Regions from separate parts of the Escherichia sp. E4742 genome, predicted to be linked through region 4. Evidence: predicted binding sites of a transcription regulator. Region 4 holds the regulator's gene; each other region holds the start of a gene.
What was found. Region 4 encodes CRP, which controls carbon source genes, mostly activating them, when cyclic AMP is high. Its sites were predicted from a motif close to ATGTGANNNNNNTCACAT; they were not measured.
Positions count from the first base shown of each region.

Region 1 (4,904 bases), 710 kb from region 4:
ACGCCACTGGCTGGGCGTCATCCCGGTTTCCCGGGTAAATACCACCGAAAAATAGTTACTATCTTCAAAGCCACATTCGGTCGAAATATCGCTGATTAACAGGCGGCTATGCTGGAGAAGATATTGCGCATGGCAAATGCGCACCTGACGGAGATACTGGTTGATAGTCATGCCAGTCTGCTGGCGAAATTGCTGGCGCAAAACGCGTTCACTGCACGACGCCTCATCACAAAATTTATCCAGCGCAAAAGGACTTTTCAGACTGGCCGCCAGCCGGGTGATCAGCTTATCCAGCAACGTTTCGCAGGATGTTGGCGACAACGAGTCACTGGTGTAACGGTGGCGCTTCAGCAACATAACCAATTGACCGAACAGCAGTTCCGCCAGCTCATTGGCGAACGGCGCGTGCTGACTGCTTTCATGCTCAAGCTGGCCAATCACCTGTCTCGCTTGCGCCATGCCCGCACTGCCTAAACGCCAGTGCGGTTGCCCTTCGCTACCGTTAAATCCCGGAATAGCCTCCTGCCAATCCAGGTTAAGTATCAACCGCTCCGGGCAATAAATAATGTTTTGCAAAACCAAATCATTAACAGAAGCGTAGGAGTGTTTGTCTTCGGCTCGAATATAAAAAAGATCGCCCCGGGTAATGCGATAAGGGCGATCGTTAAGAACATGCAAGCCGTTACCGCGCCAGATAATTACCAGCTCACAAAAATCATGTGTATGTTCAGCAAAGACATCCTGAGGATAACGATCGGCGACGGCAACCGCTTGCTGCTCGCTGGCAAAAAAATCTTTTTTGAGAAGAATTAACTGATTAGCCACCGTGCCACCTCGGACAGAAAACGCATTCGATTATTCGCAAGCTGGCGCGGGAATACGTTGAGAAAATTCGCGTTATTGCAGAAAGCCATCCCGTCCCTGGCGAATATCTCGGGGTGACCAGTTAAATTCGCGGCGAAAAAGCGTCGAAAAGTGGTTACTGTCGCTGAATCCACAGTGATAAGCGATATCGGTGACACTTGCCTCGCTGTGGCGTAACAGATGACGTGCTTTCATCAGTCGCAGGCGGTTCAGATAGCGCTGGGGCGTCAGGCCCGTTTGCTGCTTTAGCTGGCGGTGCAGTGTGCGCAGTGAAAGAGAAAATTGATCCGCTACGGCTTCCCAATTCACCTCGTCGGCAAAATGATCTTCCAGCCACGCCAGCAGTAAGTTCAGGCGTGACGCGCTGTTGTCCATGCCCTCCTGCAAACTGCTTTTACGCAGCAAGAGCAGTAATTGCATAAACAGGATTTCACGATTGGCTTTCGACGGTAAATCACTGGCTCCAGTCTGCTGTTCCAGTTGTGCAACCAGTTGTCGCACCTGCTGTAATACGCTGTGGTTAACGCGCCAGTGAGAAGGATACTGTCCGTCCTGCTCTTGTGGCAGCAACTGATTCAGCCCAGCGAGAAATTGAAATCGATCCGGTGAGCGATAGAGCACATTGGTCAGACACAGATTATCGGTATGTTCATACAGATGCCGATCATGATCGCGCACGAAACAGACCGTTCCCCCCGTGATGGTATAGGGCTGTCCGTTAAAAACGTGGATACCCGTGCCATGCTCCACAATCACAATCTCATGAAAATCATGATGATGTTCAGGAAAATCCGCCTGTGGAAGCCGGGGTTCTATTGCCACGGACGCGTTACCAGACGGAAAAAAATCCACACTATGTAATACGGTCATACCGGCCTCCTGATGTCGTCAACATGGCGGAATAGTAATCACGAGATCAGGTTCTTACCTTAAATTTTCGACGGCAAATCGCGTAAAAAATGTCTATTTTTCAAGATGCAGCGTGAATTTTCAGGAAATGCGGCGAGCATCACATCGCCACAATTCGGCAAATTGTGAACACCATCACGTTCATCTTTCCCTGGTTGCCAATGGCGCATTTTCCTGTCAGTAACGAGAAGGTAGCGAAGTCGGGCGCTTCTTAGACTGGGCGTAATGAAACTTAGAAGGATCTCATTATGACCTTTCGCTACTGCGTCGCCGTTGATCTTGGCGCATCCAGTGGGCGCGTAATGCTGGCGCGTTACCACCGTGAATCCCGTAGCCTGACGCTGCGTGAAATCCATCGTTTTACCAATGGTCTGTATTACCAGAGCGGTTATGCCACCTGGGATGTCGATAGTCTGGAAAACGCCATTCGCCTTGGGTTAAACAAGGTATGCGAGGAAGGGATTCATATCAATAGCATCGGCATTGATACCTGGGGCGTGGACTATGTGCTGCTGGATCAACACGGTCAGCGCGTCGGTTTACCGATTTCCTATCGTGATAGCCGCACTAACGGACTGATGACATTGGCACAGCAGCAAATTGGCAAACGCGATATTTATCAGCGTAGCGGCATCCAGTTTCTGCCCTTCAATACGATCTATCAGCTACGTGCGCTGACGGAGCAACAACCTGAACTTATCCCGCACATTGCTCACGCTCTGCTGATGCCGGATTACTTTAGTTATCGTCTGACCGGCAAGATGAACTGGGAATACACCAACGCCACCACCACGCAACTGGTCAATATCAATAGCGATGACTGGGATGACTCCCTGCTGGCGTGGAGCGGCGCCAACAAAGCCTGGTTTGGTCGCCCGACGCATCCAGGTAATGTCATTGGTCACTGGATTTGCCCGCAGGGTAATGAAATTCCGGTAGTCGCCGTTGCCAGCCATGATACCGCCAGCGCGGTTATCGCCTCGCCGTTAAACGGTTCACGCGCCGCTTATCTCTCCTCCGGCACCTGGTCATTGATGGGCTTCGAAAGCCAGACGCCATTCACCAATGATGCGGCGCTGGCAACCAACATCACCAATGAAGGCGGTGCGGAAGGTCGCTATCGGGTGCTGAAAAATATCATGGGTTTATGGCTGCTTCAGCGAGTGCTTCAGGAGCGGCAAATCAACGATCTCCCGACGCTTATCGCCGCGACACAGGCACTCCCGGCCTGTCGCTTCATCATCAATCCCAATGACGATCGCTTTATTAATCCTGACGAGATGTGCAGCGAAATTCAGGCAGCGTGTCGGGAAACGGCGCAACCGATCCCAGAAAGTGATGCTGAACTGGCGCGCTGTATTTTCGACAGTCTGACGCTGCTGTATGCCGACGTACTGCACGAACTGGCGCAGCTACGCGGTGAAGATTTCTCGCAACTGCATATTGTCGGCGGCGGCAGCCAGAACGCACTGCTCAACCAGTTGTGTGCCGATGCCTGCGGTATTCGGGTGATCGCCGGGCCAGTTGAAGCCTCGACGCTCGGCAATATCGGCATCCAGTTAATGACGCTGGATGAACTCAACAATGTGGATGATTTCCGTCAGGTCGTAAGCGCCACCGCGAATCTGACCACCTTTACCCCTAATCCTGACAGTGAAATTGCCCACTATGTGGCGCGGATTCACTCTACACGACAGACAAAGGAGCTTTGCGCATGACCACTCAACTGGAACAGGCCTGGAAACTGGCGAAACAGCGTTTCGCGGCGGTAGGGATTGATGTCGAGGAGGCGCTGCGCCAACTTGATCGCTTACCCGTTTCAATGCACTGCTGGCAGGGCGATGATGTTTCTGGTTTTGAAAACCCGGAAGGTTCGCTGACTGGGGGTATTCAGGCCACCGGACACTACCCGGGCAAAGCGCGCAATGCCGAAGAGCTACGCGCCGATCTGGAACAGGCGATGCGGCTGATTCCTGGGCCTAAACGGCTTAACTTACATGCCATCTATCTGGAGTCAGACACGCCAGTCTCGCGCGACCAAATCAAACCAGAGCACTTCAAAAACTGGGTTGAATGGGCGAAAGCCAATCAGCTCGGTCTGGATTTTAACCCCTCCTGTTTTTCGCATCCGCTAAGCGCCGATGGCTTTACGCTCTCGCATCCCGACGACCGCATTCGCCAGTTCTGGATTGACCACTGTAAGGCCAGCCGTCGCGTTTCGGCCTATTTTGGCGAGCAACTTGGTACGCCATCGGTGATGAACATCTGGATACCGGATGGCATGAAAGATATCACCGTTGACCGTCTCGCCCCGCGCCAGCGTTTGCTGGCAGCACTGGATGAAGTAATCAGCGAAAAGCTGAACCCTGCGCACCATATCGACGCGGTAGAGAGCAAATTGTTTGGTATTGGCGCGGAGAGCTACACGGTTGGCTCCAATGAGTTTTACATGGGATATGCCACCAGCCGCCAGACTGCGCTGTGCCTGGATGCCGGACACTTCCACCCGACCGAAGTCATTTCCGACAAGATTTCCGCCGCCATGCTGTATGTGCCGCAGTTGCTGCTGCACGTCAGCCGTCCGGTACGCTGGGATAGCGATCACGTGGTGCTGCTGGATGATGAAACCCAGGCAATTGCCAGTGAGATTGTTCGTCATGACCTGTTTGACCGGGTACATATCGGTCTCGACTTCTTCGATGCCTCTATCAACCGCATTGCCGCGTGGGTCATTGGCACGCGCAATATGAAAAAAGCCCTGCTGCGTGCGTTGTTAGAACCGACAGCCGAACTGCGCAAGCTGGAAGCGGCGGGCGATTACACCGCGCGACTGGCGCTGCTGGAAGAACAGAAATCGTTGCCGTGGCAGGCGGTGTGGGAAATGTATTGCCAGCGTCACGATACACCAGCGGGTAGCGAATGGCTGGAGAGCGTGCGGGCTTATGAGAATACGATTTTGCGTCAGCGTGGGTAAAAACCGCCGGATGCGGCGCGAGCGCCTTATCCGGCCTACGGGTCAGCAACAGTTGTAGGCCTGATAAGACGCGACAGCGTCGCATCAGGCATTGATTGCCGGATGCGGCGCGAGTGCCTTATCCGGCCTACGGGTCAGCAACAGTTGTAGGCCTGAT
Region 1 covers NZ_CP040443.1:2,289,360-2,294,263, reverse strand. Annotated here, with positions in the region: gene rhaR (HTH-type transcriptional activator RhaR) at 1-825, opposite strand, end outside; gene rhaS (HTH-type transcriptional activator RhaS) at 898-1,734, opposite strand; gene rhaB (rhamnulokinase) at 2,022-3,491, shown strand; gene rhaA (L-rhamnose isomerase) at 3,488-4,747, shown strand.
Region 1: the regulator CRP is predicted to act here: its motif matches at 1,862-1,879, upstream of rhaB (rhamnulokinase).

Region 2 (4,904 bases), 370 kb from region 4:
TTTCATTCCGCCCGATAGTAAAATTCGGGCAAAGCATCCCCGTGTAGCGCCATAAATGAGCTACAGGAGAAAAGGTTGAAATCAATTCATGGTGTTCAGGGTTCGAAAGCCATGCAGCATTCCTGCAAGGCAATCCACTCCTGACGTTGCGCCAAATTGCATGACCTGTTCTGCACAGGATGCGATTGTCATTGCCGATGCGCCCCCAACCAGTTGTGCGAGTAACTGGCAAATCGGTTCTGAAAAATGGCCCCGAAGCGCACGCTCCAGATAATGACGACTGATGTCAGTGGTGTTGTGCGCATGTTGATCAATTGCCTGCTGCAACCGGTATTGATGAGCGGCAAGTGGTGCAGGTAGTTGCCATAACCAGAGCGCCGCCAGATAGCCCAACAAATAGTCATCTCCATCGGGAGTTAAGCCTTTGCCAAAGCCGATCAGTTGTGGCACCTGGCGTTCCAGCGCATCTGGATGTTCCATAATCTCTAATCCCTGGTGCGTGAGACTATCCGGCAGGTGCAATGTGCTTTGAACGTTATGCTCCAGACAAAATAAAAGCCGTTGCGATGCCATCGTTGGGTAGTGCTGAAAAACCAAAGGGAACGCCTCAAGTGTCAGCCTTCCTCCCACAAATGACGGCTGCCAGAGCGTTGCGTTATCGAGAGCCACACAAAAGCGAGGTGTCTGCAGCAAGCCTGGGGTTAACTGAACGGGATCGGAATGGGCAATCTCTCTTCGCCAGTCCCAACGCTCAGGCAGCCAGACTCTGGCAGCATCAGGGAGATTCAGATACGTTTGCGCACACAACAGGGTGATGAATGTTCCCGCTTCTGAATACAGATTTACCGCATGTTTAAAAGCACTGTGCAGACGTAAATCTTGCGTTTCATTCCACGGGAAAAGATATCCCAACGACGATGCGCAAAGCGTAACCTGTACCATCGGTGTTAGCCTTCCAGGCCTGCAATAATGGCTTTGGAATCAGTAACCCAACCGAAAATGGCACCTTGTGCTTTGATCATCTCCAGGGCGTATTTCTGGAATTCCGGGAAATAGGAGCCAACGCAATCTTCCGGGATGATGCACTCATAACCACGATCATTCGCTTCGCGCACGGTGGTGGTCACACAGACTTCCGTGGTTACTCCGCAAACAATCAGCGTTTTGATGCCGTGGTTTTGCAAAATCAGATGTAAGTCGGTTTGATAAAAAGCGCCTTTGCCGGGTTTATCAATCACCGGTTCGCCTGCGACCGGGTACAGTTCAGGAATGATGTCATGACCTGCTTCACCTCTGACCAGAATGCGCCCCATCGGGCCTGCTTCACCAATAAAGGTTTTACCGCCGCGCGTCAGTTTGGCTGGTGGGCAGTCGCTTAAGTCTGCACGATGGCCTTCACGGGTATGAATAACCATAATTCCTTTTTGACGTGCGGCTGCCAGCACCTCTGTACATGGTGCGATAGCCGTGCGTACCAGTGAAACATCATTGCCCAGTGCTTCACCGAAGCCCCCTGCTTCGACAAAGTCACGCTGCATGTCGATCATGACCAGTGCAGTTGTGCGCGGATCAAAAGGTAATTCAAAGGGTTGAGCCTGAAAAATGGATTGCGTCATGGTAAATCTCCTGTCTGATGTTTAAACGATCCAGTTGTTCTGAGAACGAGTATTCAGGAGAAAAGCGGCACAAAACAGGAAAAAAGTTTGCCGCACAGCAACGAAATTTTTGCATTCAGCAGGCGGCGTGATGACGAATGTGAAGGGGGTCAAATCGTGGCATACAGCAACAAAATTTTTGATGCTGTATGGTTTTGAGTTTAAAAAAATCGTTGAAATTGTGTGAGCTTAAGCACTTGAGTTAGCTGCTATGGTGGTTATTTTTTAACACCATACTGCTTAAACCACTCCAGCATACGCTGCCAGCCATCTTTTGCAGATTCGGCATGATAGCTCGGGCGATAATCGGCGTTGAACGCATGTCCGGCATCCGGGTACACGATAATCTCTGCTTTCGCGTTCGCTGCCCGTAGCGCCTGACGCATGGTTTCGACGCTCTCCTGCGGAATGCTGTTATCCTGACCACCATATAAGCCGAGAACCGGCGCGTTGAGATCGGTCGCGATATCAACAGGTTGTTTCGGTGAATTCAGCGATTTATCGCCTGTCAGCTTGCCGTACCACGCCACCGCCGCTTTCAATTGCGGGTTATGCGCGGCATATAGCCAGGTGATACGCCCGCCCCAGCAAAATCCTGTGATCATTAAACGATGAACATCGCCGCCGTTGCGGGATGCCCAACTGGCGACATGATCGAGATCGGCCAGCACCTGTGAGTCAGGCACTTTTGCTACCAGGCCGCTTAGCAACGTGGGAATATCGGCGAAATCATTAGGATCGCCTTCGCGGAAGTAGAGTTCTGGTGCGATAGCCAGATACCCCTCCAGCGCCAGACGGCGACAAATGTCACGGATATGTTCATGCACGCCAAAAATTTCCTGCACTACAATGACCACTGGTAGTGGACCATCGCTCTGTTTTGGACGGGCATGATAAGCAGGCATGTTATCCCCTTGTGAAGGGATAGAGGTGAACCCTGCCACAATCGCATCGTCCGGAGTCTGAACGATGGTCGAGGCGAGGGGGGATGCAGCAGGTGCAAATCCAGAGTGTTGTGTTGTTGTCATGGTATTCTCCGTACCCTTATAAAAATTTTGCGCAATGTTAACTATAGTCAGCGTGCAACAATTCACATTGCCTCAAATGGCTCATCTTTTAAGCAGTCTTACTGACTTAAGAGAAAATTATGTGATTTAAGTCACTTTTGATGAGTAAATGTATGCAACACATTTGCATCATAGTGATGATTATCACGAAAAAATCTTAATCCCTTCGGTAAAGTACCTTTTTGCTTCTTCTGACTAAACCGATTCACAGAGGAGTTGTATATGTCCAAGTCTGATGTTTTTCATCTCGGCCTCACTAAAAACGATTTACAAGGGGCTACGCTTGCCATCGTCCCTGGCGACCCGGATCGTGTGGAAAAGATCGCCGCGCTGATGGATAAGCCGGTTAAGCTGGCATCTCACCGCGAATTTACCACCTGGCGTGCAGAGCTGGATGGTAAACCTGTTATTGTCTGCTCTACCGGTATCGGCGGCCCGTCGACTTCTATTGCCGTTGAAGAACTGGCACAGCTGGGCATTCGCACCTTCCTGCGTATCGGTACAACTGGCGCTATTCAGCCGCATATTAATGTTGGCGATGTACTGGTTACCACGGCGTCTGTTCGTCTGGATGGCGCGAGCCTGCACTTCGCACCGCTGGAGTTCCCGGCTGTCGCTGATTTCGAATGTACGACTGCGCTGGTTGAAGCAGCGAAGTCTATTGGCGCGACCACTCACGTTGGCGTGACTGCTTCTTCTGATACCTTCTACCCAGGTCAGGAACGTTACGATACTTACTCTGGTCGCGTAGTCCGTCACTTTAAAGGTTCTATGGAAGAGTGGCAGGCGATGGGCGTGATGAACTATGAAATGGAATCTGCAACTCTGCTGACCATGTGTGCAAGCCAGGGCCTGCGTGCGGGTATGGTGGCGGGCGTTATCGTTAACCGCACTCAGCAAGAGATCCCGAATGCCGAGACGATGAAGCAAACCGAAAGCCATGCGGTGAAAATCGTGGTGGAAGCGGCGCGTCGTCTGCTGAAATGACAACTTGTTGATAAAGTGCGATTTATTCATGCCGGATGCGGCGTAAACGCCTTATTCGGCCTACAATATCGTGTAAATTCAATAAATTGCAGCGTCCTGTAGGCCGGATAAGATGCGCCAGCATCGCATCCGGCGCTATCGCTAAATCGGGCTGCGCTGCCTTTGCCGCATGCGGCGTGAACGCCTTATCTGGCCAACAAAAGTCTGCATATCCAGTATATTGCAGAGATCAGGCAATTTAGCGTTTGTCATCAGTCTCACGCTCCCCAACTTCGGGGAGCGACATCCCCGTGGTTGGCTGCATCCTCTGTTCAGTTATTTATTATTTAAATTGTTCCATGCGTTCATAAACAGCACTGCATTTTCATAGACCTGCTCTGGCGTCATGCCGGGGCGATATAGCGCAGAACCGAGGCCAAAACCGTTTGCGCCGTGGCTCAGATAACGCGCCATTGTTTCCGGTGTGATACCGCCAACCGGTAACATTGGAACGGATTGCGGAATAACCGCACGCCAGGCTTTGGTGACTTCTGGCGTAATTTGTTCGGCCGGGAACAGCTTGATGGCATTGGCGCCATGTTCAATGGCAGCAAAGGCTTCGGTGGGCGTAGCGACGCCAGGCGCGCAATACATACCCAGCGCACGGGCGCGACGGATCACCGCAGTATCGCAATGCGGCATCACGATAATCTGGCCTCCAGCCTCTTTAACCGCGACCACCTGCTCTACTGAAAGCACAGTTCCGGCTCCGACCAGGCAGTCCTTAGGCAGGGCGTCGCGCAGTAGACTGATACTTTGCAACGGCTCCGGCGAGTTCATGGGAATCTCAATCAGGCGGAACCCGGCGGCATATAGCTTTTCACCGATGGCGACAATCTCATCCGGTTTCACGCCGCGTAAAATGGCGACTAACCCGGTTTTTTGCAAAAGAGTATTAAATGGCATGAGTACATTCCCTGGCGTTGGTGGAGAGTAACCCGGCAGCGTGGGCGATTCGCCATAGTCCCTGTTCAGTGGCATTAGGAATGGCGTGAAGCTGTCTGTCGGGAAAAACGTGGCTGAACGCCCGTGAATAGCGGCTGTTCAGGGTGGCGCTACCGATTAAGGCGATCGGCGTTGTGGCGGGTAAATCACGCAGCAAGCTGGATGCCAGACCACATAATTCATGGCCTATCAGTAATCCGGAAAGATAATC
Region 2 covers NZ_CP040443.1:1,948,322-1,953,225, reverse strand. Annotated here, with positions in the region: gene FEM44_RS09480 (DUF2877 domain-containing protein) at 82-942, opposite strand; gene FEM44_RS09475 (cysteine hydrolase family protein) at 948-1,616, opposite strand; gene FEM44_RS09470 (dienelactone hydrolase family protein) at 1,874-2,683, opposite strand; gene udp (uridine phosphorylase) at 2,945-3,709, shown strand; gene FEM44_RS09460 (2-dehydro-3-deoxy-6-phosphogalactonate aldolase) at 4,025-4,654, opposite strand; gene FEM44_RS09455 (2-dehydro-3-deoxygalactonokinase) at 4,644-4,904, opposite strand, start outside.
Region 2: the regulator CRP is predicted to act here: its motif matches at 2,803-2,820, upstream of udp (uridine phosphorylase).

Region 3 (4,904 bases), 2.4 Mb from region 4:
AGGCGATCCGTTTCTTTTACGCGCCAGTTATAAATATTGCGCAGCGTGGTTGTGCCTTTTGCAAATAACGCCGTCGTGGCAATGGTCATCGCCGCATCGGGAATATGGTTCATATCCATATCGATAGCGTTCAGTTCACCACGCGTGCAGGCAATATAATCATCGCCCCAGCTAATGGTCGCCCCCATTTTTTCCAGTACATCAGCAAATCGAATATCGCCCTGCATACTGTTGCGTCCAATGCCGGTCACTTTTACGGTGCCACCTTTGATTGCTGCTGCTGCCAGGAAGTAAGACGCCGAAGATGCATCGCCTTCTACCAAATAAGTCCCCGGAGACTGATAAGACTGCCCCCCTTTTACGACAAATTGTTGATAGTGCTGATTTTCAATCTCAACACCAAACGTTTTCATCAGGTTGAGCGTGATATCGATATAAGGTTTAGAAACCAGATCACCTTTAATACGAATAACTGTATCTTTCGGCGCAAGAGGCGCTGTCATTAACAGTGCGGTCAGGAACTGGCTGGAAACGGAGCCATCAACTTCTACGTTGCCTCCCACAAAACCACCCTGTAAACGCAGCGGTGGGTAATTTTCTTGTTCCAGGTAAGTAATTTTCGCCCCACCCTGTCGCAGCGCATCCACCAGATGACCTATCGGGCGCTCTTTCATGCGAGGCTCGCCAGTCAGGACGATATCATTATTTCCCAGACAAAGTGCCGCCGCCAGCGGGCGCATCGCAGTCCCCGCATTACCGAGGAACAACTCCAGCGCGCTTTCTGCGTGTAATGAACCGCCGTTACCGATGATTTCACAGCGCGTACGATCGGCTGAAAGCGTGTAACTTACCCCTAACGCCGTTAATGCATTCAGCATATGGCGCACGTCATCGCTATCCAGCAGATTAGTTAATACTGTTTTGCCGTGTGCTAATGCCGCCAGCAATAAAGCGCGGTTAGAAACGCTCTTGGAACCGGGCAGATTAATAGTGCCATCGACACGGGCGATGGGGTGCAACGTCAGGGATTCCATGAACTCAACTCTCTACAACATAAATAAAAACCCCACAGTCTGGCTGTGGGGATTACGCAAAATGTCGGCATTAGCCGTGACGACGTTCGAACTCAACCATGAAGTCTGTCAGTGCTTTAACGCCTTCCAGCGGCATGGCGTTATAAATAGAAGCACGCATTCCGCCGACTACACGGTGGCCTTTCAGAGCATGAAGACCAGCGGCAAAAGACTCTTCGAGGAACAGCTTGTCAAGCGCACTGTCTGCTAACTGGAACGGCACGTTCATCCGCGAACGGTTAGCTTTCGCCACATCATTGCGGTAGAAATCGCTGTTATCGATCACCCCATACAGCAGTTCTGCTTTTTGCTGATTGATCTTATCCATTGCAGCCACACCGCCGTTCGCTTTCAGCCATTTGAAGACCAGACCAGACAAATACCAGGCAAACGTTGGCGGCGTGTTAAACATGGAGTCGTTATCGTTGAGGATGGAATAATCCAGAATCGACGGACAAGCGATATTCGCTTTGCCCAGTAAATCTTCACGAACGATGACGATTGTCAGGCCAGCCGGGCCGATATTTTTCTGCGCGCCAGCGTAAATTACTCCATAACGGCTGACGTCAATCGGACGGGAAAGAATGGTTGAAGAGAAGTCGGCAGCGACCACCACATCTTTGCCGAAGTCTGGCGTTTCGTCGATGGCGATACCATCAATGGTTTCATTCGGGCAGTAATGCATATAAGCAGCATTATCAGAGAGTTGCCATTCGCGCATTGGCTTAACCGCACGAAGACCATCAACAGTCACTTTGGCGTCAAAGACATTTGGCGTGCAGTATTTTTTCGCTTCTTTAATGGCACTTGCCGCCCAGTAACCAGCATCAACATAATCTGCGGTGGTTTTATCACCAAGAATATTCAGCGGTACAGCAGCAAACTGACCGCGACCGCCGCCGTGGCAGAACAATACTTTGTAGTTGGAGGGGATATTAAGAAGATCACGAAAATCCTTCTCGGCTTCCTCTGCAACCTGAATGAACTCTTTGCCACGGTGACTCACTTCCATCACCGACGTACCAAGACCGTTCCAGTCGCGCAGTTCCTGTTGAGCCTGTTTAAGCACCTCTGCCGGTAGCATTGCCGGACCAGAACTAAAATTGAAGATTTGAGCCATTTCCCCTCACCACGTTGCGTTGCTATTAACCCGCGGTCAACCGATTGCGACCACAGGTAATACATTATTCCTGTGGCTATCGGTTTTATCATCCAGTGACACACATCGCAATGAGTAAAACCGTTGAGGGCAAAAATGTGGCTTGCATCACACAAAAGAATCTCTCGAGTTATTAGCAAAAAGCCGATGTTTTTACTGTCAAGTCACCCGTTTTGCCCGACTTGCCTTCGTCCATTCTGGATTTGCACAGCGCGGACATAATTGTTTTTCCCCCGCGTTCATATGAATGATTTCACTGCAACGGATGCAGGCATAGTCCGCCGACTCTGGCACCACTTTGTAACGCTGAGTACAGTCACTGGGTAAAATAAGTAAGCCCGGTTTTACTTTGTCATTTTCAAAGAAATAGACGCTAATTTGCCCGTTGGTTTCGAGAATAGCCAAACGTACCTGCCCCAGTTGTTCCACGCCACGCAACCGTAGTTCCATAAAGAACTCAAATTCCGTCATGTTGGAGTTATTGAGTTTCGACCAGGCCAGCTCGCCATCTTCAATAATGACAACCGGTTTACCTTCCAGCAAATCTTCCAGTTTTTCACTGTGCGCCATCAACCACATCACCAGGCGGTATAACAACGCCAGAGTAATAAAGACGATAAGCACCGGGACCATTGGCACATCGTCATAAAACGCCACATCCCCCGCCGCCGACCCCAGCGTCAGAATGATTAATACTTCAAATAGCGACATTTGCCGCACGCCGCGTCTCCCTGTCATTTTGAGAAACAAAAAGACCAACACAAAGGTATAGAGACTACGGAGTGCAACTTCGCCAAGGAAATCAAAAGGCACTTTATCGAATGCCATACGGTGGAGATCGAACGCCTTCATTTTTATGCTCTTATCGTAGTTTATCCGCTAAAAGCATAGCTAACAGTTCATCAGCGTGGCGGCGGTGATAGCACCTTTGAGATAAAACCCGTATTATTGCGCGCTTTCCGTACGACTAAAGTGATTTTCATGACGCAAACATTTATCCCCGGCAAAGATGCCGCACTGGAAGATTCCATCGCTCGCTTCCAGCAAAAACTCTCCGACCTCGGTTTTCAGATTGAAGAGGCCTCCTGGCTGAATCCCGTGCCTAACGTCTGGTCTGTACATATTCGTGACAAAGAGTGCGCACTGTGTTTTACCAACGGTAAAGGCGCAACCAAAAAAGCGGCGCTGGCATCTGCCCTCGGTGAATATTTCGAGCGTCTCTCAACCAACTACTTTTTTGCAGACTTCTGGCTGGGCGAAACCATCGCCAACGGTCCGTTCGTGCATTATCCCAACGAAAAATGGTTCCCGCTGACCGAAAATGACGATGTGCCAGATGGGCTGCTCGATGACCGTCTGCGCGCATTTTACGATCCGGAAAATGAACTGACCGGTAGCATGCTGATTGACCTGCAATCCGGTAACGAAGATCGTGGTATTTGCGGCCTGCCGTTTACGCGTCAGTCCGACAATCAGACCGTTTATATTCCGATGAATATCATTGGTAACCTGTATGTCTCCAACGGTATGTCCGCAGGTAATACCCGCAACGAAGCACGCGTTCAGGGATTGTCTGAAGTTTTCGAACGCTACGTGAAAAACCGCATTATTGCTGAAAGCATCAGCCTGCCAGAGATCCCGGCAGACGTGCTGGCGCGTTACCCAGCGGTGGTTGAAGCCATCGAAACACTGGAAGCAGAAGGTTTCCCAATCTTTGCTTATGATGGTTCGCTTGGCGGTCAATATCCGGTGATCTGCGTGGTACTGTTCAATCCAGCTAACGGCACCTGTTTCGCCTCTTTCGGCGCGCATCCTGATTTTGGCGTTGCACTAGAACGTACCGTAACCGAACTGCTTCAGGGGCGTGGTCTTAAGGACCTGGATGTATTTACTCCGCCAACCTTCGATGATGAAGAAGTCGCTGAACATACTAACCTCGAAACGCACTTTATCGACTCCAGCGGTTTGATCTCTTGGGACCTGTTCAAGCAGGATGCCGATTATCCGTTTGTGGACTGGAGCTTCTCCGGCACCACTGAAGAAGAGTTCGCCACGCTGATGGCTATCTTCAAAAAGGAAGATAAAGAAGTTTATATTGCCGATTACGAGCATCTGGGTGTCTACGCTTGCCGAATTATCGTGCCTGGCATGTCCGATATTTATCCGGCTGAAGATTTATGGCTGGCAAATAACGGTATGGGCAGCCATTTACGGGAAACAATCCTGTCACTGCCCGGTAGCGAGTGGGAAAAGGAAGATTACCTGAACCTCATCGAGCAACTGGATGAAGAAGGTTTTGATGACTTTACCCGCGTGCGTGAGCTGCTGGGTCTGGCGACCGGACCGGATAACGGCTGGTACACTCTGCGTATCGGTGAATTAAAAGCCATGCTGGCGCTGGCTGGTGGCGATCTGGAACAGGCTCTGGTCTGGACCGAATGGACGATGGAATTTAACTCATCAGTATTTAGTCCGGAACGCGCCAACTATTATCGTTGCCTGCAAACGTTGTTATTACTGGCGCAGGAAGAAGATCGCCAGCCACTGCAATATCTGAATGCGTTTGTTCGCATGTACGGCGCAGATGCCGTAGAAGCCGCCAGTGCGGCAATGAGCGGCGAAGCGGCATTTTATGGCCTACAACCAGTAGATAGCGATCTTCACGCGTTTGC
Region 3 covers NZ_CP040443.1:3,982,410-3,987,313, reverse strand. Annotated here, with positions in the region: gene aroA (3-phosphoshikimate 1-carboxyvinyltransferase) at 1-1,034, opposite strand, end outside; gene serC (3-phosphoserine/phosphohydroxythreonine transaminase) at 1,105-2,193, opposite strand; gene FEM44_RS19105 (DUF421 domain-containing protein) at 2,392-3,084, opposite strand; gene ycaO (30S ribosomal protein S12 methylthiotransferase accessory factor YcaO) at 3,214-4,904, shown strand, end outside.
Region 3: the regulator CRP is predicted to act here: its motif matches at 2,329-2,346, upstream of serC (3-phosphoserine/phosphohydroxythreonine transaminase).

Region 4 (4,904 bases):
GACTATTATCGTCAGTGTAGCGCCATGCCTATGCTGAACCGGATCGCTAAACCGACGCTGATTATTCACGCCAAAGACGATCCGTTTATGGATCATCAGGTGATCCCGAAACCGGAAAATCTTCCTCCGCAAGTAGAGTATCAACTGACCGAACATGGGGGTCATGTTGGTTTTATTGGCGGTACATTACTTCACCCGCAAATGTGGCTGGAGTCACGCATTCCTGACTGGTTAACAACGTATCTGGAGGCGAAATCATGTTGATTCCCTGGCAAGACATCTCCCCTGAAACGCTGGAAAATTTAATTGAAAGCTTTGTGTTACGTGAAGGCACCGATTATGGTGAACAAGAGCGTACGCTTGAACAGAAAGTCGCCGACGTCAAACGCCAGCTACAGTGCGGAGAAGCGGTACTGGTCTGGTCGGAACTGCACGAGACGGTCAATATCATGCCGCGCAGTCAGTTTCGCGAATAACCTGCAACCGTCGGCGGACGAAATAATAATGATTGCCAAGTCATGGAGTTACTATGTCTGCCAAACATCCGGTCATTGCGGTAACAGGATCCAGCGGCGCGGGGACTACCACCACCAGCCTCGCGTTTCGTAAAATATTCGCCCAGTTAAATCTGCAAGCCGCCGAGGTGGAAGGCGACAGTTTTCACCGCTACACCCGCCCGGAAATGGACATGGCGATCCGCAAAGCGCGCGACGCCGGGCGGCATATCAGCTACTTCGGTCCCGAAGCTAACGACTTCGGCCTGCTGGAACAGACCTTTATTGAATATGGCCAGAGCGGCAAAGGGAAATCTCGCAAATATCTACATACCTACGACGAAGCCGTACCGTGGAATCAGGTACCGGGGACATTCACCCCATGGCAACCTTTACCGGAACCGACCGATGTACTGTTTTATGAAGGTTTACACGGCGGCGTAGTCACCCCGCAACATAACGTTGCGCAGCATGTAGACTTACTGGTTGGCGTAGTGCCTATCGTTAACCTTGAGTGGATTCAAAAACTCATTCGCGATACCGGCGAGCGCGGGCACTCGCGAGAAGCGGTGATGGACTCGGTAGTTCGCTCAATGGAAGATTATATCAACTACATCACACCGCAATTTTCCCGCACCCATCTTAACTTCCAGCGCGTTCCCACCGTCGACACTTCAAACCCGTTCGCGGCAAAAGGCATTCCATCGCTAGATGAAAGCTTTGTGGTGATCCATTTTCGTAATCTGGAAGAGATCGATTTCCCCTGGCTACTGGCGATGTTGCAGGGCTCATTCATTTCCCACATCAATACATTAGTGGTGCCGGGCGGCAAAATGGGTCTGGCAATGGAGTTAATTATGCTGCCGCTGGTGCAGCGATTGATGGAAGGAAAGAAAATCGAGTAACTCTGCTATTACGCCGGATAAAATACTATCCGGCTTCACAACGGGATAGTTAAATCACGCAGCAACCACTTCATACGAGTGGGTAATATTCACCGCTTTTTCCAGCATCAACGCGACTGAGCAATACTTCTCGGCTGATAGATCGACCGCACGCGCAACCGCTGCGTCCTTCAGGTCGCGACCGGTGACGATAAAATGCAAATTGATATGGGTAAACAGGCGGGGAGCCTCTTCGCGGCGTTCAGAGGTTAATTTTACTTCACAATCGACCACATCCTGACGCCCTTTTTGCAGGATAGAAACCACATCAATGGCGCTACAGCCACCCGCCGCCATCAGCACCATTTCCATCGGGCTGGGCGCTTTATCGCCAGAGTTGCCATCCATTAAAATCTGGTGACCAGAGGCAGATTCGCCCAAAAAAGTTAACCCTTCAACCCACTTCACACGCGCTTGCATAATCGGAACTCCATTGCGTCAATTTTCCTGACAGAGTACGCGTACTGACCAAATCGCGCAACGGAAGGCGACCTGGGTCATGCTGAAGCGAGACACCAGGAGACACAACGCGAAAGCTATGCTAAAACAGTCAGGATGCTACAGTAATACATTGATGTACTGCATGTATGTAAAGGACGCCACATTACCGTGCAGTTCAGTTGATAGCCCCTTCCCAGGTAGCGGGAAGCACATTTCGGCAATCCAGAGACAGCGGCGTTTTCTGGCTCTGGAGAAAGCTTATAACAGAGGATAACCGCGCATGGTGCTTGGCAAACCGCAAACAGACCCGACTCTCGAATGGTTCTTGTCTCATTGCCACATTCATAAGTACCCATCCAAGAGCACGCTTATTCACCAGGGTGAAAAAGCGGAAACGCTGTACTACATCGTTAAAGGCTCTGTGGCAGTGCTGATCAAAGACGAGGAGGGTAAAGAAATGATCCTCTCTTATCTGAATCAGGGTGATTTTATTGGCGAATTGGGCCTGTTTGAAGAAGGCCAGGAACGTAGCGCATGGGTACGTGCGAAAACTGCCTGTGAAGTGGCTGAAATTTCCTACAAAAAATTCCGCCAATTAATTCAGGTAAACCCGGATATTCTGATGCGTCTCTCCGCACAGATGGCACGTCGTCTGCAAGTCACTTCAGAGAAAGTGGGCAACCTCGCTTTCCTCGATGTAACGGGTCGCATTGCACAGACTCTGCTGAATCTGGCGAAACAACCGGATGCTATGACTCACCCGGACGGTATGCAAATTAAAATTACCCGTCAGGAAATTGGTCAAATTGTCGGCTGTTCTCGTGAAACCGTGGGACGCATTCTGAAGATGCTGGAAGATCAGAACCTGATCTCCGCACACGGAAAAACCATCGTCGTTTACGGCACCCGTTGATCCCATCGGAGTGGCGCGTTACCTGGTAGCGCGCCATTTTGTTTAAACCGATGTGGCGCAGACTGATTTATCATCCCGATATTAACTACGCACTACGACAAACGCTGGTGCTATGTTTGCCCGTGGCCGTTGGTCTGTTGCTTGGCGAATTAAGACTCGGGCTGCTCTTTTCCCTCGTCCCCGCCTGTTGCAATATTGCAGGGCTTGATACCCCCCATAAACGTTTTTTCAAACGTTTAATTATTGGTGCGTCGCTGTTTGCCACCTGCAGCTTGCTAACACAACTGCTGCTGGAAAAAGATATCCCCCTGCCATTTCTGCTGACGGGGTTAACGTTGATACTTGGCGTTACTGCCGAGTTAGGCCCATTACACGCAAAATTGCTTCCTGCATCGCTGCTGGCTGCCATTTTTACCCTCAGTCTGGCGGGATATATGCCGGTATGGGAGCCATTGCTCATTTATGCGTTAGGCACACTCTGGTATGGGCTGTTTAACTGGTTTTGGTTCTGGCTCTGGCGCGAACAACCGCTACGCGAGTCACTTAGCCTGCTGTACCGTGAACTGGCAGATTATTGCGAAGCCAAATACAGCCTGCTTACCCAGCACACCGATCCTGAGAAAGCGTTGCCACCGCTGCTGGAACGCCAGCAAAAAGCGGTCGATTTAATTACCCAGTGCTATCAGCAAATGCACATGCTTTCCGCGCAAAATAATACTGACTACAAGCGGATGTTGCGCATTTTCCAGGAGGCACTGGATTTACAGGAACACATCTCGGTCAGTTTGCATCAGCCGGAAGAGGTGCAAAAGCTGGTTGAGCGTAGCCATGCGGAAGAAGTTATCCGCTGGAATGCGCAAACCGTCGCCGCTCGCCTGCGCGTGCTGGCTGATGATATTCTTTACCATCGCCTGCCGACGCGTTTTACGATGGAAAAGCAAATTGGCGCACTGGAGAAAATCGCCCGCCAGCATCCAGATAACCCTGTAGGGCAATTCTGCTACTGGCACTTCAGCCGCATCGCTCGTGTGCTGCGTACCCAGAAACCGCTCTATGCCCGCGATCTGCTGGCGGATAAACAGCGGCGGATGCCATTACTTCCGGCGCTGAAAAGCTATCTTTCCCTGAAATCGCCAGCACTGCGTAATGCCGGACGACTGAGTGTGATGTTAAGCATTGCCAGTCTGATGGGCACCGCGCTGCATCTGCCGAAATCCTATTGGATACTAATGACGGTATTGCTGGTGACGCAAAATGGTTATGGCGCTACTCGCCTGCGGATTGTGAATCGTTCTGTGGGAACCGTGGTTGGATTAATTATTGCAGGCGTTGCGCTGCACTTTAAAATCCCTGAAGGTTACACCCTGACGCTGATGCTTTTCACCACGCTCGCCAGTTACCTGATATTGCGCAAAAACTACGGCTGGGCGACGGTCGGTTTTACCATTACCGCTGTATATACCCTGCAACTGTTATGGCTGAATGGCGAGCAATACATCATTCCGCGTCTTATCGATACTATCATCGGCTGTCTGATTGCCTTCGGCGGCACAGTTTGGCTATGGCCGCAGTGGCAGAGCGGGTTATTGCGTAAGAACGCCCATGATGCTTTAGAAACCTACCAGGAAGCGATTCGTCTGATCCTGAGTAAAGATCCGCAACCAACACCACTGGCCTGGCAGCGAATGCGGGTTAATCAGGCACATAACACTCTGTATAACTCATTAAATCAGGCGATGCAGGAACCGGCATTTAACAGCCATTATCTGGCTGACATGAAACTGTGGGTAACACATAGTCAGTTTATTGTTGAACATATTAATGCCATGACCACGCTGGCGCGAGAACACCGGACATTACCACCGGAGCTGGCGCAGGAATATTTGCAGTCTTGTGAAATCGCTATTCAACGCTGTCAGCAGCGCCTGGAATATGATGAACCGGGTAGTTCTGGTGACGCCAATATCATAGACTCGCCAGAGATGCTGCCACACGAAGGCGCGTCTGGCACGCTGGAGCAGCATTTACAACGCGTTATTGGCCATCTGAATACAATGCACACCATTTCAGCGATGGCCTGGCGGCAGCGACCACATCACGGGATTTGGTTGA
Region 4 covers NZ_CP040443.1:1,583,233-1,588,136, forward strand. Annotated here, with positions in the region: gene FEM44_RS07740 (hydrolase) at 1-264, shown strand, start outside; gene FEM44_RS07745 (YheU family protein) at 258-476, shown strand; gene FEM44_RS07750 (phosphoribulokinase) at 530-1,399, shown strand; gene FEM44_RS07755 (OsmC family protein) at 1,454-1,858, opposite strand; gene crp (cAMP-activated global transcriptional regulator CRP) at 2,160-2,792, shown strand; gene FEM44_RS07765 (YccS/YhfK family putative transporter) at 2,843-4,904, shown strand, end outside.